3 regions of the Aquabacterium sp. A3 genome follow, and region 3 is predicted to be linked to each of the others. Evidence: predicted binding sites of a transcription regulator. Region 3 holds the regulator's gene; each other region holds the start of a gene.
The links. Region 3 encodes HrcA, which represses chaperone genes, less so after heat shock. Its sites were predicted from a motif close to TTAGCACTCNNNNNNNNNGAGTGCTAA; they were not measured.
Positions count from the first base shown of each region.

Region 1 (10,625 bases), 290 kb from region 3:
GCCGCGATGTCTTGTGCGCCCACCTTGACAGTGCGAGCCTGCGTGATGGGGTGCCGGTGGTCGTGGCCGGGGTGGGCAGCTCGGCGCTGGGCTCGGCAGCGCTGGCGCGCAATGTGGCCGACGCTCTGGGCCGACCCACCGTGGCCGTCGTCTCGGGTTACGGTTTGTCCGACCTGCTCACCGAGGCCCTGGGCGGGTTCTTCCTGTTCGGCGCACTCAACGCGCTGCGTCATCAGTTCGAAGGCCTGGACCGCTGGCGGGAAACAGGCCTGATCGCCGAGCCCGATGGCGATGGCCCCTCCCGGTCGCTGGCGCAAACCAGCCGCGACACCCAGGCCGTGCTGGGGCTGCTGCAGGACGACCGGGTGCCGATCGGCATGCTCATCGGGCACTCCAAAGGCAACCTCGTGCTGTCAGAGGCCCTGTTTGCCTTGCGACAGCGCGCGCCTGAGCGGCTGTCCGAGCTGGGCAGGCGCCAGCGCATCGTCACGCTCAGTGCACGGATTGCCATGCCACGCGAGTGCACCCAGGTGACCGACGTGATGGGCCAGCTCGATGGCTTTGGGGCGCTGAACTCCAGGGCCCGCATCCCGGCCGACCACATCGTCTCTGGGGCCTGGCACCACACCAACACCGACCTGCCCTGCCATCTGCCGGTCAGAGACACGCTGCGAACCCTGATGGCCCAAGGCTGGCAGGGCAACCAGCAGCGCACTGCCACCTGAATGCCCCCGGGAGCGTCAATCCGCCCCGATGTCACGCAACCGGTCTTGCAACACGGCGGATGACAGCTCGCCCACGCGACGGCTGACCAACCGACCCTGGGCATCAAAGAACAAAGTGGTGGGCAAACCAACCTGGTCGAAGGCGGCCCCCGCACGCTGGGCTGGGTCCAGCCAGACCTGGCGCAGCGCCAGCCCATGCGTGCGCAGGTAGGCCTGCACGACGGCGGCCGATTCGCCCTGGTTCAACAGCACGATGTGCACATCGGGGTGCGCCTGCTGGGCCGCCTGCAGCACCGGCATCTCACGCCGGCAGGGCGGGCACCACGTGGCCCACAAATTGAGCACTACGGGCCGGCCGCGCAAGGACTGCAGTGTCTGGGGTTGGCCGTCCAGACCCTGCACCTGCAGGTCCGGCAAGGGCACGGCGCGAGGGGCCTGCGTCCACATCAACCAGGTGCTGAGGCCCATCACGGACAAGGCCACGGCATACCCCGCCATGACCGGACGGCGCAAAAAAGACCGCGCCCGCACCCGCGACATGCCGTACAGACAGGCCGCCGCCAGACCCGCCGCCGGGGCCCAGCCGCCATCGCGGATGTCCAGGATGCTCCACGGCTGTGCCAGGTACGCCTGGCGCCACATCCAGACGTAGCCCAGCCGGGCCACCACCAGGCCCAGGATCAGGGCGCGCCACAGGGTCTGATCCACCGCCTGACGGTGCTCGGGCGGGGCCAGGCGCTGCCCGACCCACACGCCCACCCAGGCCGACAAGGCCAGCAGCACGGGCAAGAGGTTGAGGGCCAGCGGGCCCACGGCGATGGTGGTGTCCATGAACAAGGCAAGCATGCAAGGCCCTGATGGACCCGGCCTGCAGGCCGAAGTTTCATCACTGCCCGGCGGCCATGCGGAAGGTGCTGGTCAGGCGCACCAGTTGCTCGGCTTGTTGACGCATGCTTTCTGCCGCTGCGGCACTTTCTTCCACCAAGGCCGCATTCTGCTGAGTGGCATGGTCCATCTGCGAAACCGCCTGCCCCACTTGCTGCACGCCGGTGCTTTGCTCGCTGCTGGCCGCAGAAATCTCACCCACGATGTCGGCCACCCGGCGAATGGAGGCCACCACCTCTTCCATCGTGCCGCCCGCCTGCGCCACCAAGGCAGCGCCGGCATCCACCTGCTCCACGCTGCTGCCGATCAGGGCCTTGATCTCGCGCGCGGCCTCGGCGCTGCGCTGCGCCAGCGTGCGCACCTCAGCGGCCACCACGGCAAAACCTCGTCCCTGCTCACCTGCGCGGGCGGCCTCCACCGCAGCGTTCAGCGCCAAGATGTTGGTCTGAAAGGCGATGCCGTCGATCGTGCCAATGATGTCGCCGATCTTGCGGGAACTGTGGCTGATGCCCCCCATGGTGTCCACCACCTGCTGCACCACCTCCCCACCCCGAACCGCGACGGCCGAGGCGTTCTGGGCCATCTGGTTGGCCTGGCGCGCGCTGTCAGCGTTGTTGCGCACGGTGGAGCCCAACTCGTCCATGGTGGCCGCTGTTTGCTGCAAGGCGCTGGCCTGCTGTTCGGTGCGCCCCGACAGGTCCTGGTTGCCTTGCGCGATCTGCGCGCTGGCGGTGGCCACGCTTTCCGCGTTGTTGCGCACCTCGGCAATCAGGCGCGTGAGGCTGGACTGCATGTAGGCCATGCGGGCGATCAGGCTGTCACGGTCACCCGCCGACACCGAAACTGGGTGAGACAGGTCCCCATCTGCGATGCGGGCCACCACCGCAGCGGCTTGCGCAGGCTCGCCCCCCAACTGGCGGTACAGTGCGCGGATCAGGGTCCAGCCCACCAGGCCAGCTGTCAGGCAAGCCACCAACAGCCCCCCCATCAGCACCGCGTCCAAGGTGTGCCGCAGTTGCAGGGCTTGCGCCGACCGCTCGTCCAGCAGGGTTTGCTCGGCCAACGTGAAGGCCTGATGCACCTCACGGAACGCGTCCATGTGGGCCTTGTCGCGCCCTTCAGAAAAATCACGCAACAGCACGGCCATTTGCTCGGCATCACCCCCGGCCGCCTGACGCTGGTCGGTGAAATCCTGCACCACACCTGAAAACGCCTGTTCGTGCTCGTACATGGTTTGCAGTCGTTCTTGCTGCACCGGGTTGTCTGCCGTGAGCGACTTCAGGGCTTGCCACTGCTCTTCAAACTGCCGCTCGCCCAACCTCACGGGCTCCAGGAAGGCCTGCTCACCAGCCAGCAAGTACCCGCGCGCGCCGGTCTCCATGTTGAGCATGGACACCAACAGGTGGTTGGCGTGCTGCATGACCTTCAAGGTGTGGGTATTCCACTGCTCGGCACGCACCAGTCGGGCGTCCGTCCACAGCGCGAAACCCACCACCGCCGCAAAGATGGCGATCAGAACGCCAAAGCCCAAACCCAATTGACGCTTCAGCGTCAGCCGCTCAAACCAGTTCATTCAACCCCCCTGACATGAACCCCCTGCCCACCGCGGACAGGCTCGCCAACCAGTTCACGGCTTATCGGCTGGCGTTTGACTTTAGTTGAATGTCTGACGATTCATTGACGCACATCAACCCTCGAGGGCGCCGACATGGCGTGGGTGGGCCAGAGGGGCAGCCCCTTGGCCAGTGGTGGAACTTTTTCCGCCTTAGCACTCACCAAGCAAGAGTGCTAATATGAGTTTGTCGGGGGTGTGTCAGCCCCCCCACACCGTGAAGGAGGCCCTGATGACCCTGTCGACCGCCCTTGTCGCCCGTGACCCCTGGAGTGTCGTGCCCTCGCTGGGCAACCTGGACGCCTACATCCGTGCCGTCCAGAACATCCCCATGCTGGAAGCCGACGAAGAGCAGCAACTGGCCCGCCGCCTGCGCGACCAGCAGGACGTTCAGGCTGCGTCACGCCTGGTGATGTCTCACCTGCGCCTGGTGGTGTCCATTTCTCGGCAGTACCTGGGCTATGGCCTGCCCCAGAGCGACCTGATCCAGGAAGGCAATGTGGGCCTGATGAAGGCCGTCAAGCGCTTCGACCCTGATCAGGGGGTGCGCCTGGTCAGCTACGCCATGCACTGGATCAAAGCCGAGATCCACGAATACATCCTGAAGAACTGGCGCATGGTGAAGGTGGCCACCACCAAGGCCCAGCGCAAGCTGTTTTTCAACCTGCGCTCGCTCAAGCACAGCTTCAAGGGTGAAGCGGCCGATGCCGATGTGGCCCACGAAGCCCACCTGGGACGTGCCGGACTGACGGAAGCCGAAATCCAGCGCGTGGCCACCGAGCTGGATGTGCGCCCTGAAGACGTGATCGAGATGGAGATGCGCATGGCCGGCGGCGACGTGGCCCTGGAAGCCCCGGTCGACGACGACGGCGAGGCCCCTGTGGCACCGATGGCCTACCTGGCCGACGAGGTGCACGAGCCCACCCGCGTGATCGAAGCCCGCAGCCGCGATTGGCTGGCGAGCGATGGCATCCGCCACGCCCTGGACAGCCTGGACGAACGCAGCCGCCGCATCGTCGAGGCGCGCTGGCTGCAGGTCAATGACAATGGCTCAGGTGGCCTCACCCTGCACGATCTGGCGGCCGAGTACGGCGTCAGCGCCGAGCGCATCCGGCAGATCGAGGTGGCCGCCATGAAAAAAATGCGCAAGGCCCTGGCCGAAGCGACAACGATCGACGCGGTGGCGCACTGATTCAGACGGGCGACGCAGCAGACCACCAGGGCTGCATCGCCAGTTCGGCCTGACACTGCGCCACACTCTGAAACTGAACGGCCCGCCAGCCCACGCTGCGGGCCGTTTGCACGTTCTGGGGGTGGTCGTCGATGAACACCGTTCGCTCAGGCCGCAGACCGCAGCGCTGGGCCGTGGTGTGGAAGATGTCCGGGTTGGGCTTGACCTGCCCCACCTCGCACGAAAACACCCCACCCCTGAAGCGTTTCAGAAAGTCGTGCCGCGCCAGCAAGAAGTGCATGTAAGGCCTGGGCATGTTGGACAGGAAAAACAAGGGCACGCCATGCGCATCCAGGGCCCGCAGCCACGCCACGGTGGCCGGCACCGGCGCCAGGTGGGGCGGTATGGCCTGCATCAGGCGCTGCAGATCGGCCACCGGCAGGCCGGTGCGGGCCGCAATGCGGTGGCAGACCACCTCGGGCTCGAGCGCTCCACGGTCAAACTCTGACCACTCGCTGCCGGGCACAAACGACTGAAACACCTGCTGGGCCATCTGCTGGGCCTGCACTTCGTCGCGAACCAGGTGCGGCCACACGGACAGGATCAGGGCCGCGGGCTGCCAGGTGAACAGCACCCCGCCCCAATCGAACACCACGGCATCGATCGCGCCCGCAGCGGGCAGGCCGCTCATGCGCCGCCCGGCGTGCGCAAGCGGCAGATCATGGCCGCCGTGGCCGGGTCCAGGTCACGCACATCACCATCGGCCATGCGAGGCAGCAACTCTTTGCACATGGCCTTGCCCAATTCCACCCCCCATTGGTCAAAGGAGTTGATGCCCCACAGGGCACCGGCCACGAACGTGCGGTGCTCATAGAGCGCCACCAGGGCACCCAGCGCATGGGGGGTCACCTCGTCCAGCAAGAGCGTGGTGCTGGGGCGGTTGCCCGGGAAGGTGCGGTGGCGGGCGATCACCTCGGGGGGCACGTCGGCACCCGCCGTGGGCGCAAGCTCGGTGCGGGCCTGCTCGGTGGATTTGCCCCACATCAGGGCCTGGGCCTGGGCCAGCCCGTTGGCCAGCAGCTTGTCGTGCTGCTCGTCCAGCAAGGCCTTCAAGGCGGGCGAAAGGTGCGCAGCGTCGCGGTGGCTGGGCCGCCGCACCAGCAAGAACTCCACCGGGATGACGTCGGTGCCTTGGTGCAGCATCTGGAAGAACGCATGCTGACCGTTGGTGCCCGGCTCGCCCCACCACACGCCGCAGGTGGCGTAAGGCAATGACTGGCCAGCCATGTCCACCGACTTGCCGTTGCTTTCCATCACCAGTTGCTGCAAGTAGGCCGGCAATCGGCGCAGGCCATGGTGATAGGGCGACACACAGCGGCTGCTGTAGCCCAGGCCGTTGCGGTACCACACGTCCAGCAAACCCAGCCACATCGGCAGGTTGGACTCCAGCGGCGCCTGTGCAAAGTGCTGGTCCATGGCGTGCGCCCCGGCCAGCATGGCCCGAAACTGCTCGGCCCCCAGGGCCAGGGCAATGGGCAAGCCAATGGACGACCACATGGAAAAACGACCGCCCACCCAATCCCAGAATCCGAAGGTGGTGCTGATGCCGAACGCACGCGCGCCCTCGACATTGGTGGTGGTGGCCACAAAGTGGTGCGCCACGTCGTGGCCGCCGTGCTCCACAAACCATTGCCGTGCCGCGTGGGCGTTGGCCATGGTTTCCTGGGTGGTGAAGGTCTTGGAGGCGATGATGAACAGCGTGTGCTCTGGCCTGAGTTTGCGCAACACGGAGGCCAGATCCTGGCCATCCACGTTCGACACGAAGTGGAAGTTCAGACCGGGGTGCACGAAGGCCTCCAGCGCGGGCACCACCATCTGGGGCCCCAGGTCAGAGCCGCCGATGCCGATGTTCACCACATCGCGGATGTCGCCCGGCTGGGTGCCACCAGCACGCGCACGCACACCCTCGACGTAGGCCAGCATGGCCTCCAGCACCTCGTGCACGGCCTGGCTGTGCGGCCCTTGTCCCTGAGGCGCCCGCAGGGCCGTGTGCAGCACCTGGCGCCCTTCGGTGCCATTGATGCATGCCCCTCGCAACATGTCATCGCGCTGGGCCTCCAGGCGGCATTCACGCGCCAGGTCGAGCAGGTGTTTGTGGGTGGCCATGTCCCAGTGCGCGCGCGACAGGTCGGCAAACACCTCGGGGGCCGCCAGGCCCAGGCGTTGCACACGCTGCGGATCATCGGCAAACAAGGCGCGCAAGTCCATGGAGCGGCCATGGGCCTGGGCGTGCCCCATCAGGGCCTGCCAGGCCACGGTCTGGTCGCAACGAGGCGCGCGAGACGGTGCAGAACTCATGCGGGCATCCTCGGGCCGGATCAACGCGACGAACGCTGTGCGTCGATCAGCTCATCGAGCTTGCCCGCGTCCACGGCGAACGCCCGGATGCCTTCGGCCAGTTTCTCGGTGGCCATGGCATCGTCGTTGAGCTGATAGCGGAACTCGGCCTCGCTCAGGGGCGCTTCGGCCACGTCAACGCCAGACGCCGGCACCAGGTGGCGCGTGACGGGGCCATCGGTGGCCTGCAACTGGGCCAGCAGGTCAGGACTGATGGTGAGCAGGTCGCAGCCCGCCAGGGCCAGGATCTGCCCAACGTTGCGGAAGCTGGCCCCCATGACCTCGGTGCGCACACCGTGCTGCTTGTAGTACTGGTAGATGCGGCTGACCGAGCGAACCCCCGGATCGTTGACCCCCGCGTTGGCGGCCTCGTCCCACGCCGCCCCCGCCGACTTCTTGTACCAGTCGTAGATGCGGCCGACAAACGGCGAGATCAATTGCACCCCCGCATCACCACAGGCGCGTGCCTGGGCGAACGCAAACAAGAGGGTGAGGTTGCAATGGATGCCCTCGGCCTCCAGCACGCGGGCGGCCTGGATGCCCTCCCAGGTGGCCGCGATCTTGATCAGCACACGCTCACGGTCGACGCCGGCGGATTCGTACAGGGCCATCAGGCCGCGCGCTCGCGCGATGGTGGCCTGGGTGTCGAAGCTCAGGCGGGCGTCCACCTCGGTCGACACACGGCCAGGCACCACCTTCAGGATCTCCAGGCCGAAACGCACCAGCACCTGGTCCACGATGGCCTCGCGCGGCGCGGTGCGGTGGGCCGCCACGGTGTCGGCCAGCAAAGGCGCGTAGTCGGGCTTCTGAACGGCCTTGAGGATCAATGACGGGTTGGTGGTGGCGTCCTGCGGGGTGAACTGGGCAAGCTGCTTGAAATCACCGGTGTCAGCCACCACGGTGGTGACCGCCTTGAGCTGGTCGAGTTGGGAGGACATGTGCACTACCTGAACGCTGAAAGGCCGAAATGCGGCCCGAATTGATTTATCGTCACCTTCATTCTGGACTGAATTTGATGACAAAGTCCCAGCACACCCCTCAAAGGGGTTGTGAACACGTCTCACACCCCACACACGCACATGTCCTTTGACCTGGTCTTTTTTGGTGGCACCGGCGACCTCACCTGGCGCAAGTTGATGCCCTCCCTGTTCCAGGCCTGGCGCCATGGCACCCTGCCCGCCGACGGCCGCATCCTGGCGGTGGCCCGCGACGATCAGAACGACGACCAATACCGGCAATGGCTGTTCGAGCGGCTGTTGCAGGCCGAAGAAGCCAAGCGCCCCACCGAGGCCGAATTCAACGCGTTCTCACAGCGCGTGCACTACCTGCGCATGGATTTGTCGCAGGCAGGCGACTACCAACAGCTTCAGCAGTGGCTGCAGCACCGCAATGCGCGCACCGTCGTGATGTACCTGGCCACCAGCCCGCACCTGTTTCCCGTGATCTGCGAGCAACTGGGGGCGGCGGGCCTGAACCACGAGCGCGTGCGTGTCGTGCTGGAAAAACCCCTGGGGCACGACCTGGCCTCGGCGCAGGCCATCAACCGCGCGGTGGGGGCGGTGTTCACCGAACAGCAGGCCTTGCGCATCGACCACTACCTGGGCAAGCCCTCGGTGCAAAACCTCATGGCGCTGCGGTTCGGCAACGTCCTGTTCGAGCCACTGTGGCGTCGCGAAAGCATCGCCAACATCCAGATCACCCTGGCCGAGGGGCTGGGCGTGGGCAGCCGGGGCGACTTTTACGACCGCACGGGTGCCCTGCGCGACATGATCCAGAACCATGCGCTGCAACTGCTCACCATGATCGCCATGGAGCCACCATCGAGCCCGGATGCAGACGCCATCCGCGACGAAAAGCTCAAGGTGCTGCGCTCACTCAAACCGTTTGACGAGCGCTCGGTGGTCAGCGATGTGGTGCGCGGGCAATACCGCGCGGGGGCAGCCGCAGGGCAAGCGGTGTGTGGCTACCTGGAAGAAGCCAAGGTACCCACCAACAGCCGCACCGAAACCTTCGTGGCCCTGCGGTGCGAGGTACAGAACTGGCGGTGGGCTGGCGTGCCGTTTTACCTGCGCACCGGCAAGCGGCTGGCCCAGCGGCAGGCCGAAATCGTGGTGAACTTTCGGGCCCTGCCCCATGCGATCTTTCCGGGCCGGCACCTGCCCAATCGCCTGGTGATCAAGCTGCAGCCAGAAGATGGCCTGCAATTGCACCTGATGGCCTCGCGGGGCACGGGCAATCACGCCAGTGGACAGGCCTTCGAGCCCCTGTCGCCCGTGTCGCTGGACCTGGACTTTGATCGGGCCTTCAGCTCAGAGCGCGTGGGCGCCTACGAACGCATGCTGCTGGATGCGCTGGCCGGCCGCCTGAACCTGTTCGTGCGCTCGGACGAGCAAGAACAAGCGTGGCGGTGGGTTGAGCCCATTCTGGAAGCCTGGCAAGGCGATGAGCTGGGCCCCAAACCCTACAACGCCGGCACCTGGGGGCCCTCGGCCGCCAGCGCCTTGCTCACCAGGGACGGTTTTTGCTGGCCGGAAGAGGCTTGAGCCACCGAGGTGATCAGACCAGCTCGTGGCGCTTGCGCGCCCGGCGTTGCTGAGCGCGCCACGAAGGCAACGCCACCAGCAACCCCGCGGCCATCAGGGCCCACGCCCCGGGCTCGGGAACCGGCGCCATCACGGTACGGCTGAAGGCTGCTGCGCCAGTACACACCGAATCGGTGCCGGCCCACCAATCCGAACAGGTGGATGTCAGCACCTGACGAAACTCGATCGACACCATTTCGCCAGGGTTGAAGGGGTCTTCACCCTGTCCATACACCGAAAAATCAAGCCCCGCGCCATGGAACACATACGTGCCCGCCGGTACTGCACCATGGGCCGGCTTGAAAACACCGAAGTCCAGCAGGTAGACGTCGCCCGGCGCCAGTGAAGTCACATTGGCCGCCCCATCACCAAAGCTGAAGGTGTAAGGGGTGCCATTGGTGCAGCCATTGGTGAACGTGCCCGCACACCCGAACCAGTTGCTCAGGTAGGCGTACTCGTACGAGACAAATGGCACCTCAACACCTTGCCACACGCCCTCGGCGTCCTGGTACGAATAGGTGCCCGACAACGGTGGGTCCAACAAGCCCAGCGTGGGGCTGTCAAAATCCAGCACGAGGGACTCGGTGGCATCCGGATCCACGCTGAGCAGCAACTGCACCGGGATTTCGTCGGTCGGCCCGACCACGCCATCTGGCTGCGCAAAGCTCAACGACACCGCCGGCAGGGCATGGGCCACGCCCAGCACCAACGATAAAACAGCACCTGTGCCCCAGGTTTTCAAAGACATGACCAACTCCCCAACAATGTGACCACCACATGCTAAGGATCAGCCGGTCAAAGAACACCCTTCAAACTAGGGAGACACTGCCTGCACCACTCAGGTGAGGGTGCTCACGCCGACTGCAGGAACTGCTCTACCCCATACAGCCGCGCCAGCTCTCGCAGCCGGGGCGGCAGGGACTGCACGGCAAAGGCCCTGCCACGGTTGCGCGCCATGCGCTGGCACTCCAGCAACACGGCCAGCGCGCTGGAGTCAAACTGCGTCAGGGCCGAGCCATCCACCGTCAACATGACGCCCGCCTGCCCTTGCTGGGCCTCGGCCTGCTCCAGGGTTTGGCGAAACAGATCCAGCACATGCGGCACTTCCGCATGCGTGATCACGGCGGGCAACATCAACATGGCGTCAACCCGCCTTGCGCGCGGCCAGTTGCTTGTTGCGCTCGACCAGCTTGTTGATCAGGCCCTCGATGCCGGAGGCGTTGACCTCTTGCGCAAAGCTGCTCTGGTAGGTC
Region 1 is NZ_JBBPEV010000003.1:14,210-24,834, reverse strand. Features, by position in the region: gene WNB94_RS11765 (hypothetical protein) at 1-725, shown strand, start outside; gene WNB94_RS11760 (prolipoprotein diacylglyceryl transferase family protein) at 741-1,571, opposite strand; gene WNB94_RS11755 (methyl-accepting chemotaxis protein) at 1,612-3,183, opposite strand; gene rpoH (RNA polymerase sigma factor RpoH) at 3,455-4,414, shown strand; gene WNB94_RS11745 (HAD family hydrolase) at 4,416-5,084, opposite strand; gene pgi (glucose-6-phosphate isomerase) at 5,081-6,751, opposite strand; gene tal (transaldolase) at 6,772-7,728, opposite strand; gene zwf (glucose-6-phosphate dehydrogenase) at 7,870-9,333, shown strand; gene WNB94_RS11725 (PEP-CTERM sorting domain-containing protein) at 9,347-10,120, opposite strand; gene WNB94_RS11720 (STAS domain-containing protein) at 10,225-10,512, opposite strand; gene WNB94_RS11715 (MlaC/ttg2D family ABC transporter substrate-binding protein) at 10,517-10,625, opposite strand, start outside.
Region 1: the regulator HrcA is predicted to act here: its motif matches at 3,376-3,402, upstream of rpoH (RNA polymerase sigma factor RpoH).

Region 2 (10,625 bases), on a different contig from region 3:
GGACGTTGATTCAATCCAAAGCCCGGGGCGTCCCGGCAGTGTCTGGGCTTGAGCAACTTGCCCAAGCGACATCACCCACATGCCCAGCACCGCCGCTGCAGACACCCTCGCCTTCATGGTGTGACCCATCGCTTGTACCCCTTCAGTATTGTTTGACTGACGTGGAGCTTAGCAGCGCCGTGGCATCCCCCATACCCTCTTGAGAGGGTGCGGAGCCGAAAAAAAAGGGCCGCATCGCTGCGGCCCTTTTGATTGAACGTCTGCGTGAGCAGCGCGTTCAGACAGGCATCACATGCCCATGCCGCCCATGCCGCCCATGTCAGGCATGCCGCCGGGTGCAGCGGCTTCGTCCTTGGGTGCGTCAGACACGGTGCACTCGGTGGTCAGCATCAGCGAAGCCACGGAAGCGGCGTTCTGCAGTGCGGTGCGGGTCACCTTCGTGGGGTCCAGGATGCCCATGTCGATCATGTCGCCATAGGTGTCGTTGGCGGCGTTGAAGCCGTAGTTGCCCTTGCCTTGCAGCACGGCGTTGACGACCACCGAGGCTTCGCCACCGGCGTTGCCCACGATTTCGCGCAGGGGGGCTTCGATGGCCTTCAGCACCAGTTGCACACCGGCTTGCTGGTCGGCGTTGTCGCCCTTGATTTCGCCAGCGTTTTGCTTGGCGCGCAGCAGGGCCACGCCACCGCCAGGCACCACGCCTTCTTCCACAGCAGCACGGGTGGCGTGCAGGGCGTCTTCCACGCGGGCCTTCTTTTCCTTCATCTCGACTTCGGTGGCAGCACCGACCTTGATGACGGCCACGCCGCCGGCCAGCTTGGCCACGCGCTCTTGCATCTTTTCACGATCGTAGTCGCTGGTGGCTTCTTCGATCTGGATGCGGATCTGCTTGACGCGGGCTTCGATGTCGGCAGCGGCACCAGCACCGTCGATGATGGTGGTGTTTTCCTTGCCCACTTCCACGCGCTTGGCTTGGCCCAGGTCGGCCAGGGTCACCTTCTCGAGCGACAGGCCCACTTCTTCAGCGATGACCTTGCCACCGGTCAGGATGGCGATGTCTTCCAGCATGGCCTTGCGACGGTCGCCGAAGCCAGGGGCCTTGACGGCCACAACCTTCAGGATGCCGCGGATGGTGTTGACCACCAGGGTGGCCAGGGCTTCGCCGTCAACTTCTTCAGCGATGATCAGCAGGGGACGACCCGACTTGGCCACTTGCTCCAGCGTGGGCAGCAGATCGCGGATGTTGCTGATCTTCTTGTCATACAGCAGGACGAAGGGGTTGTCCAGCAGCGCGGCTTGCTTCTCGGGGTTGTTGATGAAGTAGGGCGACAGGTAGCCGCGGTCGAACTGCATGCCTTCAACGACTTCCAGTTCGTTGTTCAGGCTCTTGCCGTCTTCCACGGTGATCACGCCTTCCTTGCCCACCTTGTCCATCGCGTCAGCGATGATCTGGCCGACGTCAGCGTCGCTGTTGGCCGAGATGGTGCCAACCTGGGCGATTTCCTTGGAGGTGGTGGTGGGCTTGCTGATCTTCTTGAGCTCGTCGATCAGGGTGGCCACAGCGCGGTCGATGCCGCGCTTGAGGTCCATCGGGTTCATGCCGGCGGCCACGTACTTCATGCCTTCGCGCACGATGGCCTGAGCCAGCACGGTGGCGGTGGTGGTGCCGTCACCGGCGTTGTCCGAGGTCTTGGAAGCGACTTCCTTGACCATCTGGGCGCCCATGTTCTGGAGCTTGTCCTTCAGTTCGATTTCCTTGGCCACGGACACACCGTCCTTGGTCACGGTGGGGCCGCCGAACGAGCGCTCGAGCACCACGTTGCGGCCCTTGGGGCCCAGGGTCACCTTCACGGCGTTGGCCAGGATGTTCACGCCTTCAACCATGCGTGCGCGGGCTTCGCCGCCGAACACGACGTCTTTTGCTGCCATGTGTATCTCCGAAATCAGTAAATGGGGGTGTCAGGTAAGCAGGATCAGCGCGTGCGGATCACTTCTGGACAACGGCAAAGAGGTCTTCTTCGCGCATCACCAGCAGCTCTTCGCCATCGACCTTGACGGTCTGGCCCGAGTACTTGCCGAACAGCACGCGGTCACCCACCTGAACGTTCAGGGCCACGAAATCGCCTTTGTCGTTGCGCTTGCCAGGACCCACGGCCAGGATCTCGCCTTGGTCAGGCTTCTCGGTGGCGGCGTCGGGCAGGACGATGCCCGAAGCGGTCTTGGTTTCTTGTTCCAGGCGCTTGACGATCACGCGATCGTGCAGGGGACGCAGTTTCATGACTTCTCCTGTCTCTTGAGACATCGGGTTGACATTGAAAGGCACGAGTCACACTCGTGCCGGGGTGGGGCCTGGCAGACGCAGCGCGGTGACACCGTCGCTAGCACTCATACCAGGCGAGTGCTAACAGATTATAGGGACGGCTTGAGAAGTTTCAAGAGGGGGGCGGAATCCCATCGACATTCGGGCTAACCCGAGGTCGCGGGATGACCCTCGCCCCCCCTTAGGCGGTCATATGTCGCGCACGATGCCCATGTGTCGCGATGACGTATACGTCAAGTATCTACTTGTTACGTAAACTGAAATCCAGGCCATCGCCTATGGAGACACACGATGCGACACAAGAACACGCCAGACCGACACGCCATCGTTCCGCGCGAAAAGCTGGATTTTTCGCTGGACGAAAAGACCCCCCGCTGGTGGTACGGCGGCGACGCCTTCAAGACGCGGCTGTTTGATGGCATGCAGGCCGCCTTCCCGGATGGCGAGCGCTACTTCATCACCAGCGTGCGGGCGTTTCGCCACCTGATCACCGATCCCAAAATGGCCGAGGACGTGAAGAACTTCATCCGTCAGGAGGGTCAGCACGGCATCGCCCACACGCACTACAACGACCTGCTGCGCCAACAGGGTTGTGATGTGGACCGCATCCTGACCGACGCCAAGGCCTTGTTCGACCGATACACCCGTCAGTACTCGGCCCAGTACAACCTGGCCCTGACGGCCGCGTTCGAGCACTTCACGGCCATGATGGCGCAAATGCTGTTCGAGTCGAAAGACGTGATGGCCCCCGCCGACCCGAACGTGCGGGCCATGTGGGCGTGGCACGCCATCGAAGAGATGGAGCACAAGGCCGTGGCCTTTGATGTGATGAAGGACGTGGCCAAGGTGGGCTATGTCATGCGCTGTGCGGCCATGACCCACGCCCTGTACAAGGTGGTGGTGGACAGCATGCGCCTGACCAACCGCCTGCTGGTGGCCGACAAGTTCTCGCTGGCCCAACGCCTGTGGCTGTGCACCAAGGGCGCGTGGTGGCTGTATGGCCCCGGCGGCATCTTTGCGCGCAACACACGAAACCTGCTTGATTACTACCGTCCGGGCTTCCACCCCTGGCAGCACAAGGTGATCCACAGCTACCCCGTGTGGGTACAGACCTTTGAGGAGACCGGCGACCCCATGCGCGCCGGCGATGCGCTGTTTCAGGCAGCACACTGAGCGCCTCCAGCCCGTCGCGCCAGCCGCCGCAGAGCGGTGTTGCTCGACACTCCACTTGTTAGGCCACCTTCGGGTGGCTTTTTTCATGACCTGCCGCTCAAGCAGCCACGCGGATGGACGACTCCAGCCACTGGGGCAGCACCCTGCCCTGCGCGTCGGTCACGGCCATGGGGCTGGTCAGGTCCAGAAAGTGCGCTTCGTCGCGGCAGTGTGCCTGGCGCAGCGGAACCTGCTCGGGCGGCAAGATGTCGGTGCCCGGAATGAAGGTGCGACCGGGTGCCACGGGCGTGCTGGCCCCCAGGGTCACGAGCAGGTCCATGGCCACACCCGACCAGGATCGAGCCTGCATCAGCCGAGGCGCGTCGTCTGCGAGCTTGTGCCAGCGCTGCCGCAGGCTGTAGATCTGTGGCAAGACCTCGCGGTAGGCCTGCACAAAGCGCTCGGGGGTGGTTTTCTGAGGGCGAATCACCAAGGTGTAGGCATTGAAATCATGCAGGCTGGCATGGGGCATCAACTGAGGCACCGGGGCCTGCGCCAGCCGCTTGAACAAGGGCGTGCCCGGCAGAGCCGACTCGATGCACACAAAACTGGGCACATGCAGCCCGCTGTCGCGCAGTCGCTCGGGCAGCGACGCGATGTAATCCAGGTCGTCGTGCTGCGGGCTGAGCATGAGCCCCGAGCTGACCAGGATGCCTTCTTCGCGCGCGGTCTCCAGCGCACGTCGCACATGCCCCAGCCTGTTTTGATGCTTGTTGAACCCCTCGATGGCTGCGGGGTTGAAACTCTCCAGGCCCACGAACACCGATCGGCAACCCGCTTCGTACATCAGCTTCAACAGATCACGCCGGCCCAGCACATTGAAGGTGACGCAAGTGCCCCAGCGCAGCCCCAGCGGCGCCAAGGCCTCACACAGAGCCTTGAGGTAAGCAAAGCTGCCCGCCAGGTTGTTGTCGTAGAACATGAGCATCTGGCGACGCCAGAACGGCACCTTGCCCCGCAAACTGGCCTCGATGGCCCGGATGTCTCTGACCACGCCTTCCACCGGGCGTGTCAAAAAGCGCGTGCCAGAGCCCGTCAGGGCGCAGAAGTCGCAGGTGAAGGGACACCCTCGGGTCACTTCCAAACCAAACGGCGCTGGTTGCTGTGTGGCGGTCAGGTCGCAACGCGGCACCGGCACCCGGTCGGGCTGGTACCCGCCAGAGCGGTACAGGCGCTGCAAGCGCCCGGCACGCGCGTCGGCATAGATGCGGGGCACGGTGTCTTCCGGATCACCGATCACCACGGCATCGAAATCGCGCAGGCACAGGTGCGGGTAGGCGTCGGCCATGCGCCCGCCCAGCACCGTGCGGGCACCACGGGCCCGAAAGTACTGGGCGATCTGCCGCGCACGCTCGTAATCGGACAGCATGGCCGACACGAACAGCAAGTCGTACGACCTGGACCAATCCGGATCGGTCCAGGTGTCGTTGACCACCTCGATGTCGGCCTCATCGGGCAGCAGACCGGCAATCAGCGGGCCGATCTGCGGCTGCAGCAAGGTGCGGTGGTGGGCACCCCGACGGTGGTAGTCGGTGTGGACGGCAATGATGCCGACCTTCATGAGCGCCTCATGCCATCACATGGTGGAGGCCATGCGGCGTCCGGAGCCGGGTGGCGCGCAGGTGTAGGTGACCTCCTGACCTGCCACGGACGCCACATTGCGCAAGGCCACGTCTGAGCGGCGGCTGCCATCGGTGCCCACAAAGGCATTGGCTGCCGTGTCAAACCAGAAGCCCCGGCGCTGGCCGCCCTCGACGGTGTGCGCCACCAGATCACATTCGGTGACCTGGCCGCCCAGCTCTTTCGACACGAACGGCGTCTTGGCACGCTGGATCAGCATGTCGATGCGCGGCCACACCGCCAGGCGCGTGCCCGCGTCCGACGTCAAGGTGACCTGCTGGCCCACCACCGGCGCCAGATCACTGTCCATGGCGTGCATGAAGTCGGCCACGTCCCGGCGGGTCTGGTTGGGGTTCCACAGCGGGAAGCCCGAGTTCAGCGTCGGCTGGAAGACCCGCACCGTGAAGAAGTGCGCCAGGGTGTCGGCCGTGCCGTCGTGCACGAAGCCGAAACCGCGCACCTGGTCACCCACATGTCCGGTGTCAGGCGCCGTGGCAAAGGGGATGGCCGGCGAGCCAAAGCGCCCCACCTTCGCGTACATGTTGCGCAGGTGGGGGATCTTCACGATCTGCGAAATGCCTTCGAAGCTCTGGTGCCCACTGGTGCCGTACTGCCCCTTGGCCGGGTCCACGGTGTGGCATCCGTTGCAGTTGTGGCTGCGCACAAACTGACGCAGATCGCCCAGGTCGGGCACGAGGATGCCGTCAGAGGGCCTGTCGCCGAAGTAGAAGTCGAAGCCACGCTTCTGAGCCGGGGTGAGCGAGTTGTCCAGATTGCGGATGGGGTTGGGTGGCAGGAACACCTGCAGCATGAAATCGGCAAAGGCCTGCATGCCGGCTTCGTTCATCGGCTCGTGGTTGCCCAGCAGCTCGGCGAACGCACCCGAAAAGTTCTTGAACGAGATCACCGGGTCAAAGGCATCGGTGCCGAACTCACCCGTGGCACGGTCGCCGCGCCAGTGCATGGCCCCCTGGTTGACCATGCCCTTGAGCGTCTGCGTGGTCATCGGCCCCTTCATGGGGTGGAAGTCCTTGGGGTCGTCGCTGCCGTTGATCTTGTTGTCCGGGTCAGACTGGAACAACTGCTTGGCCACCTGGAACTCCAGCCCCCGCGTGAACTCTTGCGGGATGGGGCTCTTGGTGACCTTGGCGTCCGGGTTGCCCAGATCCCAGGCCAGGTCGTCCATGTCACCGAAGGTGTGGCAGCTGGCGCAGGAGGCCTCACCGTTGGCCGATGAGATGCGGGCGTCGTACAGGAAGGGCCGCCCGGCGATCACGCTCATGGGCTCGGGGTTGGGCATGAGGGCACGCGCCACCTCGGCGCGGCTCGACAGCTGAATCACCTTGACTGCGTTGTCAAAGCGGGTGGTGACGTACATGCGGTCACGCGCCTCGTCCAGCACGATGCCGCTGGGGCCGCCTCCGCTGACGTTGATGTAGCGGCTGCTGGTGGTGCGTGGGTTGAAGCTGTCGCCTTCCAGCTCGGCGGTGTCGAACACGCCGATGCGGCTGGAGCCATAGGCCGTGACGAACAGCGTGCGCCCATCGCCGGTGACCGCCATGTCCATGGGACTGGCCAGGCTGTGCTGCTTGGCCGTGGGGTCAAAGCCCGGATCGTGGGCCAGCTTGCTGTAGTCGATGTGCTTGTTGAGGTGCCGCGGCTGAACCTGGCCATTGGCAATGACGGTGATGCGCGACAGCGCGATCTTGCCCTGCACGGTCGAGCCGCCATGCTGGCCCGGGCCCTCGAAGCGGGTCATGTTGTTGGCTTCGGTGTTGCTGACGTACAGCTTGCCCGACACCGGGTTGGTGACCATGTTGAACAAGGTGGTGCCCACATGGCTGTACGTCGCCTTGTCGGCCAGGGTGTTGGCGTTGATGGCGAACACGTCCTTGTCCGGCAGGTTGAAGCGCATGGCGTTCGACCAGTTGCGCCCCGCCACGTCTTCCCAGCGTTTGGTGGCGCGGTTGTACTTGACGATCAGGCCGGTCTTGGGCACCGGCTTGCCTTCGGCGTTGGTGGCCGGGCCGAGCTGCCCACCGGGCGACTTGGTGCCTTTGATCCAGCAGGACTTGTTGAGCTCGAAGCCTTCGCACACCAGCTCTTCGTTGATGGACGCGGTCTGGTTGCCGGACTTGAACGCGGCCACATACACCGTTTGCTTGTCGGGGCTGACCGCCAGCGCACGGGGCGTGTCGGCAAAGAAGCTCATGATGCGCACCGGCTTGCCACCCACCTGGCTGGTGAGCTGGGCCGGATTGAACACCCATACGTCGGCACGCGGCACCCCAGGGGTGGTGAGTTCGGGGTCGCCCGCGCCAGGCACATCGCGGTTGGAGATGTGGTTGCGGTGCTGGCCACGGTGGGCCGAGGTGATGAAGGCCTTGGCTGGCGAGCCGGCGAACACGATGTCGCGAGGCTCGTCGCCCACCAGCAGCGTGCGCACCACGCGGGGCGTGCCTTGCAGGCTGACCACGCTGACGCTGTCCGACAGGTGGTTGACCACCCAGGCTTCCTGGTCGCCACGCCAGGCCACGGCCACCGGCTCCATGCCCACAGGCACCCGACCCGCCGGCTGCAGCCCATTGGCGGTGACGTTGAAGATGTCCAAGGTGTTGTTCGGGGTGTTGACCACCAGCAGGCGGGTGCCATCGGCCGACAGCGCCATGGGACGCACATGCCCCGATTCGAACGCGATGAAGTCACGGCCAGTGGCGTGCGCCGGCAGCATCGCGCCGGCCAGCGCGACCGTGGCGCCGATCAGCGCCTGGGTGGCGGCTTGCCACAAGACCCCTTTCCGAGGGGTGCGGCCGATGGTGGTGTGGGGCATGTGTGTCTCCTGATGCCATGCTCTGTTGGACTTTCGGTCACATTTAACGAAACACCAGCGTCAAGTCATGAGCGCGTTTACCCCGAAACATCTGGTTTCCATGGAGGATGGCAGGGGATATCACCCGACCACAGCGCCCCCGAAAAGCGCACCATGGGAGACAGGAGCACGCACATGGCCATCTCGGTGTTCGACCTGTTCAAGGTGGGTATCGGCCCATCGAGTTCCCACACCGTGGGGCCGATGAGGGCCGCGCGGATGTTCGTTGTGCAGGTTCAGCAACGGGACTTGATGCCGCGACTGGCCCGTCTTCGTTGCAGTCTGCATGGTTCACTGGGGGCCACAGGCCTTGGACACGCCAGCGACAAAGCCGTCTTGCTGGGCTGGATGGGGCACACCCCCGACACCGTCGAGGTGGCGAAAATACCCTCATGGGTCGAAGAGGTCCGACAGCAGGAGGCGTTGATGGTGCTGGGCGAGCACCGCATCGCCCTGCGCGTCGACGAGGCCATCCGGCTGCAGGCGGATGCGCCCTTGCCCTGGCACCCCAACGGCATGTGTTTCGAGGCCTGGGACGCTCAGGGCCATCCCCTGGCCCGCGAGGTGTACTACTCGGTGGGCGGCGGTTTTGTGCTCAGTCAGCAGGCTGCCGATGACGAAGCGCGCCAGGGTCACATCGCACCAGGGCCACAGGTGTTGCCGCTGCCGTTCCACAGCGCGGCCGAGTTGCTGCGACTGTGCCAGACCCACCGCTGCAGCATCGCCGACGTGATGCGCCGCAACGAAACCCATTGGCGCACGCCAACCGCCATCGACCACGATGTGCTGGCCTTGTGGTCGGTGATGCAAGCCTGTGCGCAGCGCGGTTGCACACAAGAAGGCTGCTTGCCCGGCCCCTTCCGTGTGCCCAGGCGGGCGCCAGCCCTGTACCGGCGCCTGACCGAGCGGGCCCCGGCCAACGACCCCTTGTTCGTGATGGACTGGGTCAACCTGATCGCTTTGGCGGTGAACGAAGAAAACGCCGGCGGCGGACGGGTGGTGACAGCCCCCACCAACGGCGCGGCCGGCATCATCCCGGCGGTGCTGCACTACTACCGCCGCTTTGTGCCGGACGCCCATGACGACGGTGTGGTCGACTTCCTGCTCACGGCTGGCGCCATCGGCTTGCTTTACAAGGAAAACGCGTCGATCTCAGGTGCTGAAGTGGGGTGCCAGGGCGAGGTGGGGGTGGCCTGCTCGATGGCGGCCGCAGGCCTGTGCGCGGTGATGGGCGGCAGCCCGGCGCAGGTGGAAAACGCCGCCGAAATCGGCATGGAGCACCACCTCGGCCTCACGTGTGACCCGGTGGGGGGGCTGGTGCAGATTCCCTGCATCGAACGCAATGCCGTGGCCGCGGTCAAGGCCATCAACGCGGCCCGCCTGGCCCTGCACGGCAACGGCGAACACCGGGTGAGCCTGGACCAGGTGATTTGCACCATGCGCCAGACGGGCGCCGACATGCAGGACAAATACAAAGAAACCGCGCGAGGCGGCCTGGCCGTGAACATCGTGGCCTGCTGACGGCAGCCTGCTCAGCGCCTGCTCAACGACACACGATGGCCAGCAGCGTGCGCCAGATGAGGCGCACATCCAGCCCAATCGATGCCCGGTCCACATACTGCGCCGCCAGCGCCAGCTTGTGCGGCAGCACCTCGTGGATGTAGGCCTGCTCGGGGTCGGCCGCACGGGCCAGCACGGCGCTCTCATCCCGGTACTCGATGGATGCGATGTCGGTGATGCCCGGGCGCACGGACAGCACCTTGTCGCGCAACTCGGCCGGATAGTGGGCCACGTAGCGCGGCACCTCGGGGCGCGGCCCCACCAGGCTCATGTCGCCCAGCCACACGTCCAGCAACTGAGGCAACTCGTCGAGCTTGGAGGCGCGCAAAAAGCCACCTACCCGCGTGATGCGGCAATCTGCCCCCACGGTGATTTGCAAGCCCTGCACCGCCGGCTCGTGCCGCATCGTGCGGAACTTGTGGATGCGAAACGGCTGGCCAAAGCGCCCCACCCGCTCTTGCCGGAACATGACCGGCCCGGGCGAATCGAGCTTGATCAGCAGGGCGATCAGCAGCAGCAGCGGGGCCAGCGCGAGCAGGCCCAGCGACGACAGCAGCAAATCGAACACACGCTTGGTCATGGTGGGCAACCGGTCAACCCAGGAATCGATCAGGCGCGGCCAAACGCCTTGCGCACCGAGGCCACCACGCGGTCCACATCGCCATCCGTCATGCGGGTGTACAGCGGCAGGCTGACCATGCGCTCATACGCATGCTGGCTGTGCGGGAACTGCTCAGGCTTCAGGTCATAGCGGTCACGCCAGTAGGGGTGCAGGTGCAGCGGGATGTAGTGCACGCTCACGCCAATGCCATCGGCAAACAGCTGCTCGATGAGCTGGTCGCGCGTGATACCAGCGTCGTCTTTCAGGCGCACCACATAAAGGTGCCACGAATGGCGATCGCCCGCATGAACCGGCCGCGGCGGCAACACCAGCGGCAGGTCGGCCAGGGCCGCATCAAAGCGCTGGGCCAGGTGCTCTCGCTGGTGCTGAAAGCCTTCGATGCGCTGCAGCTGGTGCAGGCCCAGGCTGGCGGCAATGTCGGT
Region 2 is NZ_JBBPEV010000001.1:1,313,608-1,324,232, forward strand. Features, by position in the region: gene WNB94_RS05800 (DUF3617 family protein) at 1-129, opposite strand, end outside; gene groL (chaperonin GroEL) at 289-1,929, opposite strand; gene groES (co-chaperone GroES) at 1,988-2,278, opposite strand; gene WNB94_RS05815 (metal-dependent hydrolase) at 2,612-3,493, shown strand; gene WNB94_RS05820 (B12-binding domain-containing radical SAM protein) at 3,591-5,093, opposite strand; gene WNB94_RS05825 (YncE family protein) at 5,109-7,982, opposite strand; gene WNB94_RS05830 (L-serine ammonia-lyase) at 8,157-9,542, shown strand; gene WNB94_RS05835 (sugar transferase) at 9,565-10,161, opposite strand; gene WNB94_RS05840 (DegT/DnrJ/EryC1/StrS family aminotransferase) at 10,191-10,625, opposite strand, start outside.
Region 2: the regulator HrcA is predicted to act here: its motif matches at 2,379-2,405, upstream of groES (co-chaperone GroES).

Region 3 (10,625 bases):
CACAATTGCAGCACCCTGTTGGGCACTGTGTCTTTGTGGCAACTGGTAGGCCGTGTTGGACTTGAACCAACGACCAAAGGATTATGAGTCCTCTGCTCTAACCGACTGAGCTAACGGCCCACGCGCGACGGCATTGTAGGGGCGCACGTGGTCAGGCCGCTGATCTTGTCCAAAGTTGATGGCCGCCACATGACTCAACAACAGAGGCAGCATGTCGCTCACAGAGGGGCTGAGCGGAGACAGGCCCACCACACGGTGCGTCAATCGAAGTTCGGCGACGTCGTCACGGTAGATGAGATCGTTGCGCCGGGGTTGCGGGCCAACGGGGGCCACCGTGATGCCCAAGCCTGAGGCGACCAGTTCAAGCGCCCACTCTTCTGAGTCCACGCGGGCGACGACCTTGGGGCGAACGCCAGACAGGGCCAGTTGATGGTGCCAGATGGTCGCGCGTTCGCACTGAACGCGCTCGATGAGGGGTTGATCCGTCAAGTGCTGCAAAGACAGGTGCGCCTGCGCTTGCAAGGCGTGGTTGGTGGGCAACAAGAGCATGTACTGCTCGGGCCACAAGGGCGTGAACGGGTGAGCCGGCGAGGCACAGTCCTGCGTGGTCAGGCTGGCGTCGGCGTCCTCCGGCTCTCCGACCAGGGTCAGGGTCACCTCAGGCGAGATGGAGAGCCATCGCTGAACGAATGTGCGCACGAGCCCGGCGGACAGGGTGCGGTGCACATGCAAGCGCAGCTCACGGGGCCCGCAGGCGCGTTGGCGAAACGACGCCGTCAGTCGATCGGCGTCTGCCAGCAGCGCACGCGCTTGACGATGAAGGTTGACGCCGTCGGGGCTGGGCGACAGCCCCCGCGCATGGCGTTCAAACAGTCGACAGCCCAGGTCTTGCTCAAGCTGGGCAATGGCCGCAGAAATGACCGACTGACTGACATGGCATCGTTGCGCAGCCAGTGTGGTGCTGCCGGTTTCAAACGTGGCGCAGAAATAGCGCAGCTGTTTGAGGTTCATGCGAGGGCGACTCAATCGGCGAACTGCGGGAACCGAGGCAGTGTCTCGTACACGCGTTCATCGTGTGCAGGCACGACCTTCAGTGCTGGAAATCTGCGGGCAATCTGGTGAAGATGAACGATGGCCTGCTGGTTTTGAGGCTCGCTGTGGTCAAGGCGCAGCACTTGTCGCAACAACCAGGAGCGGTCGGCTGGGCGCTGGATGCCTTCCAGTGTCCAGGTGGTGTCGGCCGTGAACAGGTAGCGCTGGCCAGATGGCAGGGTCAACAACATGCCCACCTGTCCTGCAGTGTGCCCTGGCAGGGGCAGAAGGGTCACGCTGCCGTCGCCATAGACGTCGTGACTCTGATCAAAGCCCAACACCGGCGGATGAGTGAACTCAAGGTTCAGCCAGTGCTGAACGCCCTGGAACTGGGTTGCCAGGAACGCCGGCGGCCGCCCCTGGGCTGCTGTTTGTCGCTCGCGCAGCGGGGTCCAGACGGGTGTGGCCGGGAAGTCCTGGAGGCCGCCGATGTGATCCCAATGCATGTGGGAGGGCACGATCCACCGCAGCGGAAGGTCGGCCATGCCCTGTTGGGTCAACTGCGTTTTGACCGGTGTGTACATGGTGTAGGCGAACAGTTGCTGGTGCCACCATGTGTTTTCGGCAAAGTGCTCCGCATGGCGGAGCCCAAGGCCCGTGTCGAACAACAGATTGCCTTTGGGGTGGCGAATGAGCACCGCGAACTGAACCGGGCGCCGGGGCGTGAACCAGGAGCCGCCGGCAACGATGAGGCCCTCAGGCGCACCCGCGGATTGAGCCGTCAGGAAGGTGGTGAATGAGAGTCCGGCGGGCGGTTGGGCGTCAGGCAGCGCCAAGGCATCCCACCGGGATTGATCGGACGGGATGTCCAGCGGATGGTCATGTCGAATGACCAGCGCGGTCATGACCAGCACGGTGAGCGCCAACAGGCCAAGCATAGAGAGCAGCGCGCGACGGACGAACGAGGTGCGCTGGAACGTGGAGGAAGAACTCATGGCAAGCGGATGAGATCGGACAACCAAGGTGCACCAGGCACCGACACCCCCAAGGCTAGCGGCGCCGGATGAATTTGGCAAACAGATTAATTGGCCATTACGGATCTGAAAAACAGATCGCTTGATGTGTGTTGCACCTTCTCGCGCCTGGGCGCTGAATGCGCGATCAGTTCTGGCTCAAGGCGTTGGAGACAAGACGAGACGTGATGTCGACGATCTCGATCATGCGGTCGTAAGCCATGCGGGTGGGGCCGATGACGCCGAGCGTGCCGACGATCTGGCCATTGACCTGGTAGGGCGCGGACACGACTGAGAGCTCTTCAAAGGGGACGACCTGGCTTTCTCCGCCGATGTAGATTTGCACCCCCTCCGCTTGGCTGGAGGTGTCCAGGAGCCGCATGAGTTGGGTTTTCTGCTCAAAAAGATCGAACAGGCGACGCAAGGATCCCAAATCGTTGGAGAAATCCTGGACGGTCAGGAGGTTGCGCTCGCCGGCGACCACCAACTGATCGGTGTTGTCTGCGAGCACGTCATCTCCAGCCTGTACTGCGGCCTGCATGAGGCTGGCGATTTCGGTGCGGAGTTGGTCGACCTCTCGCTTGAGCCTCTCGCGCATGGCCTCGATGGACAAGCCCGAGTAGTGGGCGTTGAGCATGTTGCTGGCCTCGATGAGTTCGGCCTGCGTGTGGTCTCTGGCAGTGAAAACCACCCGATTCTGGACGTCGCCGTCTGGCGCCACCAGGATGACGAGGATGCGTCGCTCGCCCAGCCGGAGAAATTCGATGTGCCGGAACACGGACGGCTTTCGGGGCGCGGTGACAACACCGACGAAATGCGAGAGGCTGGACAGCATGTGTGCCGCATTGGCAATGACACGCTGGGGCTGGTCTGGCAACAAGGCGTCCGGCGGCATGGCCCGCTCTTCGGGGGACAAGGGGCGCGCCGTCAACATGGTGTCGACAAAAAGCCGGTACCCGCGTGCGGTGGGCACCCGCCCCGCAGAGGTGTGCGGACTGGCGATCAGCCCGAGCTCTTCGAGGTCGGCCATGACGTTGCGGATGGTGGCGGCCGACAGGTCCAGTCCAGAGGCCCGGGACAGGGTTCGAGAACCGACGGGTTGCCCGTCTGCGATGTATCGCTCGACTAGGGTTCTCAGGAGGTGCTTGGCACGGTCATCCAGCATGGCCTCTGCATTTTATGGCACGCGCTGCGGCCGTGAATCACCTCTTTCAGGTGACCGCCATCAGGCGCCCGAAATCAAGGGCGCTGTGGTGTAATCGTGCGCATGCCAACGCTGCCCAACTGCCGCTTCCAACATGCTGCCCTGGTGGGCAAATACCATGCTCGGGGAATCAGACCCGTGCTTGAAGACGTGGCCCATTTGTTGGCTCGCTCGGGACTGGATGTCAGCCTGGAGAGCGAGACGGCGCTGGCGACGGGCATGTCGGACTACCCGGCGCTGTCGTTGGCCGACATCGGACGGCAATGCGATGTGGCGGTGGTCGTTGGAGGTGACGGCACGATGCTGGCCATCGCACGCGAGCTGGCCCGTTATGACGTGCCCTTGATTGGCGTGAACCAGGGGCGCCTGGGCTTCATCACTGACATACAGCTTAAAGACGTGCCCAGCGCGCTGCCCCAGATCCTGTCAGGTCGCTATGAGCGCGAAGAGCGCGCCATGCTGGAAGGCGCTGTCGTTCGCCCCCTGAAGGACGGGGGCTTCGAGACCATCTATGAAGGGCATGCCATCAACGAAGTGGTGGTGAGCCGGGGCGCGACCGCCAGCATGGTGGAGCTGCGCGCAGAAGTCGACGGCCAGTTCATCGCGAATTACCGGGCTGACGGCTTGATCGTGTCGTCGCCGACGGGGTCGACGGCTTACGCCCTGTCTGCGGGCGGGCCGATTCTGCATCCGGGGCTGTGCGGCTGGGTGGTGGTGCCGATTGCCTCCCACACGCTGTCCAACCGACCCATCGTGGTGTCGGACGCCGGAACCATCACCATTGAAATCGTGGCGGGCAAGGACGCCAGCATGAACTTCGACATGCAGTCGCTGGCCAGCCTGATGCATGGAGACCGGGTGACGGTGCGTCGGTCGGCGCACAAGGTGACTTTCTTGCATCCACAGGGCTGGAACTACTACGCGACCCTGCGTCGCAAACTGCGCTGGAATGAAGGAGTGACGTGACATGGCTGCACTGCGGCGGCTGACCTTGCGTGATTTCGTCATCGTCGACGAGCTGGAGGTGGAGCTCAATGAAGGCTTCACCGTGCTGACGGGCGAAACGGGGGCTGGCAAATCCATCTTGATCGATGCACTTCAGTTGGCCCTGGGAAACCGGGCGGATGCTTCCGTGGTACGGGAGGGCTGCACCAAGGCAGACATCACCGCGGAATTCGATCTGGTGCCGGCGCAGCACGGCGCCTTGGCGGCATGGCTGGAAGCCAGCGGCCTGGAAGCCAATGAGCCAGACGCAACGCTGATGCTGCGCAGGGTGATCGATGCCCAGGGCAAGAGTCGCGCATGGGTCAACGGGCGCCCCGCGACCGTGACGCAACTGCGGGAGTTGGCGCCGTGGCTGGTGGACATCCACGGTCAGCATGCCTGGCAAAGCCTGACCCGACCCGAGGCGGTCAGGCAACTGCTGGATGCGCATGCGGGCGTGGACGCAACCGCCTTGGCCCAGACGTGGCAGTCACGCAAACAGGCGCAACAGGCGCTGGCGGACGCACGAGCCCGGCAAGCGTCACTGGACCAGGAGCGAGAGCGTTTGCAATGGCAGATCGCTGAGCTGAGCAAACTCAACCCGGCCCCGCAAGAATGGGATGCCCTGAATGAAGAACATGGCCTTCTGAGTCATGGTCAGGCCATTCTGGACGCCACCCGCCAGGCGCTGGAAGCGGTCTCGGAGGCCGACGACAGCGCCGATGAACGACTGGGGCAAGCTGTGGAGCAGTTGCAGGGCGTGGCCCACCTGCTTCCGGCCTTGAGCGATGCCATAGGGGTGCTGAGAGATGCCCAGGCCCACATACAGGATGCTGCGCGAGACCTCAAAGGTGTGCTGAGCCACACGGAACTGGATCCGTCGCGCCTGGCCGAGTTGGACGCCAGGCTGTCAGAGTGGCTGGGGCAGGCGAGAAGGCACCGTCGGCAACCGGCCGAGCTGCCTGCGTTGCTGGACAGCTGGAAGCAAGAACTCGCGGTGCTGGATGCGGCCACCGACCTGGATGCGCTGGAGCGACAAGCCGCACACGCACATCAGGCATGGCTGACGCAAGCGCAGTCGGCCTCTCAACAGCGGCGGCGGGCAGCACCTCGCTTGTCAGAGGCGGTGAGTGCCGCCATGCAGGAACTGGGCATGGCAGGCGGCCGTTTTGAAGTGGCATTGACGCCTCAGGATGACCCGCACCCCGGGGGGCTGGAATCGGTGGAGTTTCGCGTGGCAGGACACGCCGGCAGCACGCCCAAGCCCTTGGGCAAGGTCGCGTCGGGCGGTGAGCTCTCCCGCTTGGCGCTGGCCATTGCCGTGACCACCAGCCAAAGCCGACAGCCGACCGCAGCGGCCAACGGCATCACGCTGATCTTTGACGAGATCGACTCTGGCGTGGGGGGGCAAGTGGCCGACACCGTGGGCCGCCTCATGCAGCGATTGGGTGAACACCATCAGGTGATGGCCGTGACCCACCTGGCGCAGGTGGCCGCTTGCGCCCATCACCACCTGGTGGTGAGCAAGCGACTGCGCGAAGGACAGACGCTCAGCGACATCCGGCCAGTCGATGGCGACACCCGGGTCGCCGAGCTGGCGCGCATGCTGGGTGGACCGGGCTCCGACACCAGTCTGGCCCATGCCAAAGCCATGCTGGAGGCTGCATGACGACAACCCTGGACATCGTGTTGTTGAGCGGCATTTCGGGCTCAGGCAAATCGGTGGCGCTCAATGCCCTCGAAGACGCGGGGTACTTTTGCGTCGACAACCTGCCGCCAGAGTTGCTCAGGGGCATGATCGATCTGGAAGTGACCCGACCCAAGGCCTTGCAACGTCGGGTGGCAGTGTCGGTCGACGTGCGCAGCGTGGACTCGCTGCCAGACCTGATGCCGGTGCTGAGCGCGCTGGGCTCAGAGGGCCATCAGGTACGTGCCATCTTCCTGGACGCCAGCACCGAAGCACTGATTCGACGTTTTTCAGAAACGCGCCGACCCCACCCTCTGTCGCAGTGGCGACAACAACGCCAGAGCGCAGCCGAACGCGCCACCGACAGCACGCCGTCAGGCCCGCAACAGGACTGGTCCCAGGTCGAACAAGCCCTGATGGAGACCATCAACGAAGAGCGTGAGTTGCTGGCCCCGCTGAGGGATCGATCGACGGTGATCGACACCAGCCTGCTGCGCCCGGCGCAACTGCGCACCTGGATGCGAAACATCGTGCAAGCCTCGCCGTCCCGGTTGACGCTGGTGTTCGAGTCTTTCGCGTTCAAGCACGGTGTGCCCATGGACGCCGACTTTGTGTTCGACGTGCGCATGCTGCCCAACCCCTTCTACCTGAAGGAGTTGAAGCCTTTGACGGGACGTGATGCGCCCGTGATCGACTACCTGGCTGCACAGCCAGAGTCGGCCGAACTGATCGCGCAGATCGAGGCATTTTTACTTCGCTGGCTGCCCACGCTGGAAGGTGATCAGCGCAGCTACGTGACCGTTGCCTTGGGCTGCACCGGGGGGCAGCATCGCTCGGTTTACTGCGTGGAGCAGTTGGTCAAGCGATTCGCAGGACGCGGCAGCGTGTTGTCACGCCACCGCGAACTGGACGCCCGCTGACGGGCAGCGGGCCCCGCCCCGCGTCAGCGCTGAGAGGCTTCCTTCAAGGCCTGACGCAGACGATCACCGATCTCCGGCTTGCCGGCAAACGGATCGGTGGGGTTGCGGGCCTGCAGGATGTCTTCCATGCGCGTCTGGACCGAGCCCATCGCATTGGGGTGGGTGAAGATGTAGAAGCTGCCTCGCTCCACACCGTCATAGATCATGGCCGCTGTCTGTGCCGCGGTGACCTTGCCGGAGGTGACCGCCTTGGTGCTCATGGCCTGCGCAATCAACTGGCTGGGGGTGGGCTTGCCTTCGCTGCGCAGCTCTCTGGGGCGATTGCGGTCTGACAGGTGCAATCCGGTCGGGACAAAATAGGGGCACAACACCGACGCGTGCACCTGGTCGGTGACGAGCGACAGATCCTGGTAGAGGGTTTCTGACAGGCTGACCACCGCGTGCTTGCTGACGTTGTAAGCGCCCATGTTGGGCGAATTCAGCAAACCAGCCATGGACGCCACGTTGACAATGTGGCCCTGGTAGGCGGGGTCTTTTTTGGCGGCACGCAGCATCAGCGGCGTGAAGGTGTGCACGCCGTGAATCACCCCATACAGGTTCACGCCCAGCACCCATTGCCAGTCCCGCATGGAGTGCTCCCAGATCAAGCCGCCATGGGCCACGCCCGCGTTGTTGATGACCAGGTGAGGCACGCCAAATCGCTCAAGACAGAGGTCTGCCAGGGCTTTGACGTCTTCCGGACGTGAAACATCGCCGCGCAGCGCCGCCACCTGGGCCTTTTGCGAGCGCAACTCTTGCACCACGGCATCGAGCGAATCCTGTTGGACGTCCATCAGGACCAGATTGAGGCCCTTTTGGGCGCCGAGTCGCGCCAATTCAAGGCCAAAGCCGCTACCGGCTCCTGTGACGACGACCGTGGTGACACCGGCCTGGAGGGTGAGATGGGACATGGTGGGGGGTTCCAGTGAATCTCAGATCAGTTTGACGAGCTGTTTGCCAAAGTTCTTGCCTTTGAGCAAACCCAGGAAGGCCTCGGGCGCGGCCGCGATGCCTTGCGCCACAGTTTCTTTGAACTTCAGACGGCCTGTGCCCACTAGGGTACCCAATTCCTGGACGGCTTCTGGCCAGACGTCGGGGTGCTCGCTCACGATAAAGCCCTCGACCTTCATTCTGTTGACGAGGATGAGCGCCGGATTCTGCATGGGGGTGGGCTGGCCATCGTAGCCCGCGATCATGCCGCACATGGCCAGGCGGCTGAAGGCGTTCATGCGCAACATGACGGCATCCAGGATCATGCCGCCCACGTTCTCGAAGTAGCCGTCAACCCCCTGCGGCGTGGCCGCCTTGAGCGCCTGATAGAAAGCCTTGGGTTCGGCGTGCTGCTTGTAGTCGATGCAGGCGTCAAAGCCCAGTTCTTCGACCACGTAGCGACATTTGTCCTGGCCACCAGCCACACCGACCACGCGACAACCACGCACCTTGGCCAACTGCCCCACCACGCTGCCCACCGCCCCGCTGGCGGCGCTGACCACCACCGTCTCGCCCGACTTGGGCGTGATGATCTTCATGAGGCCATACCAGGCGGTGACGCCGGGCATGCCCACCGCGCCGAGGTAGGCCGACAGAGGAATGTGCTGCGTATCGACCTTGTGGAGAGCGCCACGCACCGAGGCGTCGACCACGCTGTACTCCTGCCAGCCACCCATGCCCAGCACCTGATCGCCCGGCTGGAATTTGGGGTGACGGCTGTGGAGGACCTCACCCACGGTGCCCCCCAGCATGACGGTATTCAGGGGCTGGGGCTCGGCATAACTGCGGCTGTCGTTCATGCGGCCGCGCATGTAGGGGTCGAGCGACAGGTAGTGATGGCGCACCACCACTTGCCCCTCGGCCAACGCCTCGCTGGCGGGCACGGGCGCTTCGACGAGCTGAAAATTGCTCGGGCTGGCCTCGCCCTGCGGGCGAGACACCAGATGGATCTGACGATTGATGAGGCTCATGAGAGGCGACCTTCTTCCAGAGGGACAGCGCAGGCTGCGTCAGTCGGAGCCAGCACCACCCAAGGGTGATGCCGACAGTGAGTGCGTCTGCCGACCTGAGACCGGCAAGGCGCGGAGGTACTTGAACGTGGCGGTGCCATGGGCGCAGACCTCACCCTTTTCATTGAGCACGCGGCCCTCACAAAATGCCATCGACGCGGTGGCGTGCATCAGCTCGCCAAGGGCTCGGATGCGGCCCAAGCCCGGGCGCATGAAACGTGTGCTCATCTCGATGGTGACCAACCCGGGCTCATCGCCCTGGGCATTGCGACGGTGGCTGCGCGCGGCATGGGCCATGGCCACATCCAGCATGGTCATGAGAAGGCCACCGTGGGCCACGCCAAAGGAGTTGGTGTGCGCTTCGTCCACCGTCAGCGAGATCTCGGCGTGGCCGCTGTCGTGGCGCTCCAGTTGGCAGCCGATTTGCTCAATGAAGGGAATGCGGATGGAAAACGGAATGCTCATGCGCCCCCCCCCCGCTCAGCCACCGATGATGGCGCTGACACCGCCATCGACAGCGAGGACCTGTCCCGTGATGTGCTTGCCCGCCTCTGAGGCGAACAGCAGCGTCACGCCCTTGAGGTCTTCGTCGTCGCCCAGGCGTTGCAAGGGGGCGGCGCTGGCCAGTCGCTCTTCACCCACCGCGGCCAGGGTGCCCGCCGTCATCTTGCTGGGGAAGAAGCCCGGCGCGATGGCGTTGACGCGGATACCCAGGTGGCCCCACTCACCCGCCAGGGCCCGGGTGAAGTTGACGACGGCGCCCTTGCTGGTGTTGTAGGCGATGGTCTGCATGAAGGGGTGGTTGCCCCCCAAGCCGGCGATGGACGCCACGTTGATGATGCGCCCTTGCTTGCGCGGGATCATGCTGGCTTTGGCGATGGCTTGCGACAGCAGGAAGTAGCCGCGCACGTTGAGGTTCATCACCTTGTCCCAGGCCTCGAGCGGGTAGTCGGCGGCCGGCGCGCCCCAGGTGGCGCCCGCGTTGTTGACGAGGATGTCCACATCGCCCACGCGCTCGAGCGTTTCATCGGCCAGGCGCTGAATGTCGTCTGGCTTGCCGGCATCGGCGGCGATCCAGCGCGCATCGATGCCCGCATCCTGCAAGGCCATCACGGCCTGTTCCAGATCAGCCGCCTTGCGCGAGCTGATCACCACCTTGGCACCGGCCTCGCCCAGGGCATGGGCCATCTGCAAGCCCAGGCCGCGCGAGCCACCGGTGATCAGGGCCGTCTTGCCCGTGAGGTCGAAGAGTTGCTGGACGGAGCGGGGAGCGGTCATGGCTTGAGCCTTCTGTGCATTCAGACGAGGTAGTCGAGGACGTGGCGCGTGGCCGCCATCTGGCGGATCCGCGCGACCACGCCCTGGTGATGCGGGTGCGGCACGTAAGCGGCCAGCGCGGCGGCGTCCTCGAAGGTCGAGACGAGCACGACGTCGCAGTTGGCTTCCAGGCCCTCGGCCTTGATACCGACGTCGAATTCGTGCATGCCGGGCACGAGCCCCTTGCAGCTGTCCAGCAGGGCCTTGACCTGGGGTGCGTCGGCCGGGTCGTTGAGGGTCCACATGACGATGTGTCGCAGCATGGTGATCCTTTCAGAACCAGTCGGATTCGGCCTGCGCGCAGGTCAGGTCGCGGCGCGAAACCACGCCCAGCCAGGCATCGATCTTGGGCAGCTCGTAAGCAAAGAAGTAGTCCGTGGCGGCCAGCTTGCCCTTCAGGAAGCCAGGGCCCAGGGGCGAGGCGTCCCA
Region 3 is NZ_JBBPEV010000003.1:299,799-310,423, reverse strand. Features, by position in the region: tRNA gene WNB94_RS13095 (tRNA-Ile) at 44-120, opposite strand; gene WNB94_RS17200 (LysR family transcriptional regulator) at 82-1,011, opposite strand; gene WNB94_RS13090 (MBL fold metallo-hydrolase) at 1,023-2,027, opposite strand; gene hrcA (heat-inducible transcriptional repressor HrcA) at 2,194-3,210, opposite strand; gene WNB94_RS13080 (NAD kinase) at 3,313-4,215, shown strand; gene recN (DNA repair protein RecN) at 4,217-5,902, shown strand; gene rapZ (RNase adapter RapZ) at 5,899-6,840, shown strand; gene WNB94_RS13065 (SDR family oxidoreductase) at 6,864-7,790, opposite strand; gene WNB94_RS13060 (NADP-dependent oxidoreductase) at 7,812-8,840, opposite strand; gene WNB94_RS13055 (PaaI family thioesterase) at 8,880-9,344, opposite strand; gene WNB94_RS13050 (SDR family oxidoreductase) at 9,360-10,157, opposite strand; gene WNB94_RS13045 (Dabb family protein) at 10,178-10,459, opposite strand; gene WNB94_RS13040 (acyl-CoA dehydrogenase) at 10,470-10,625, opposite strand, start outside.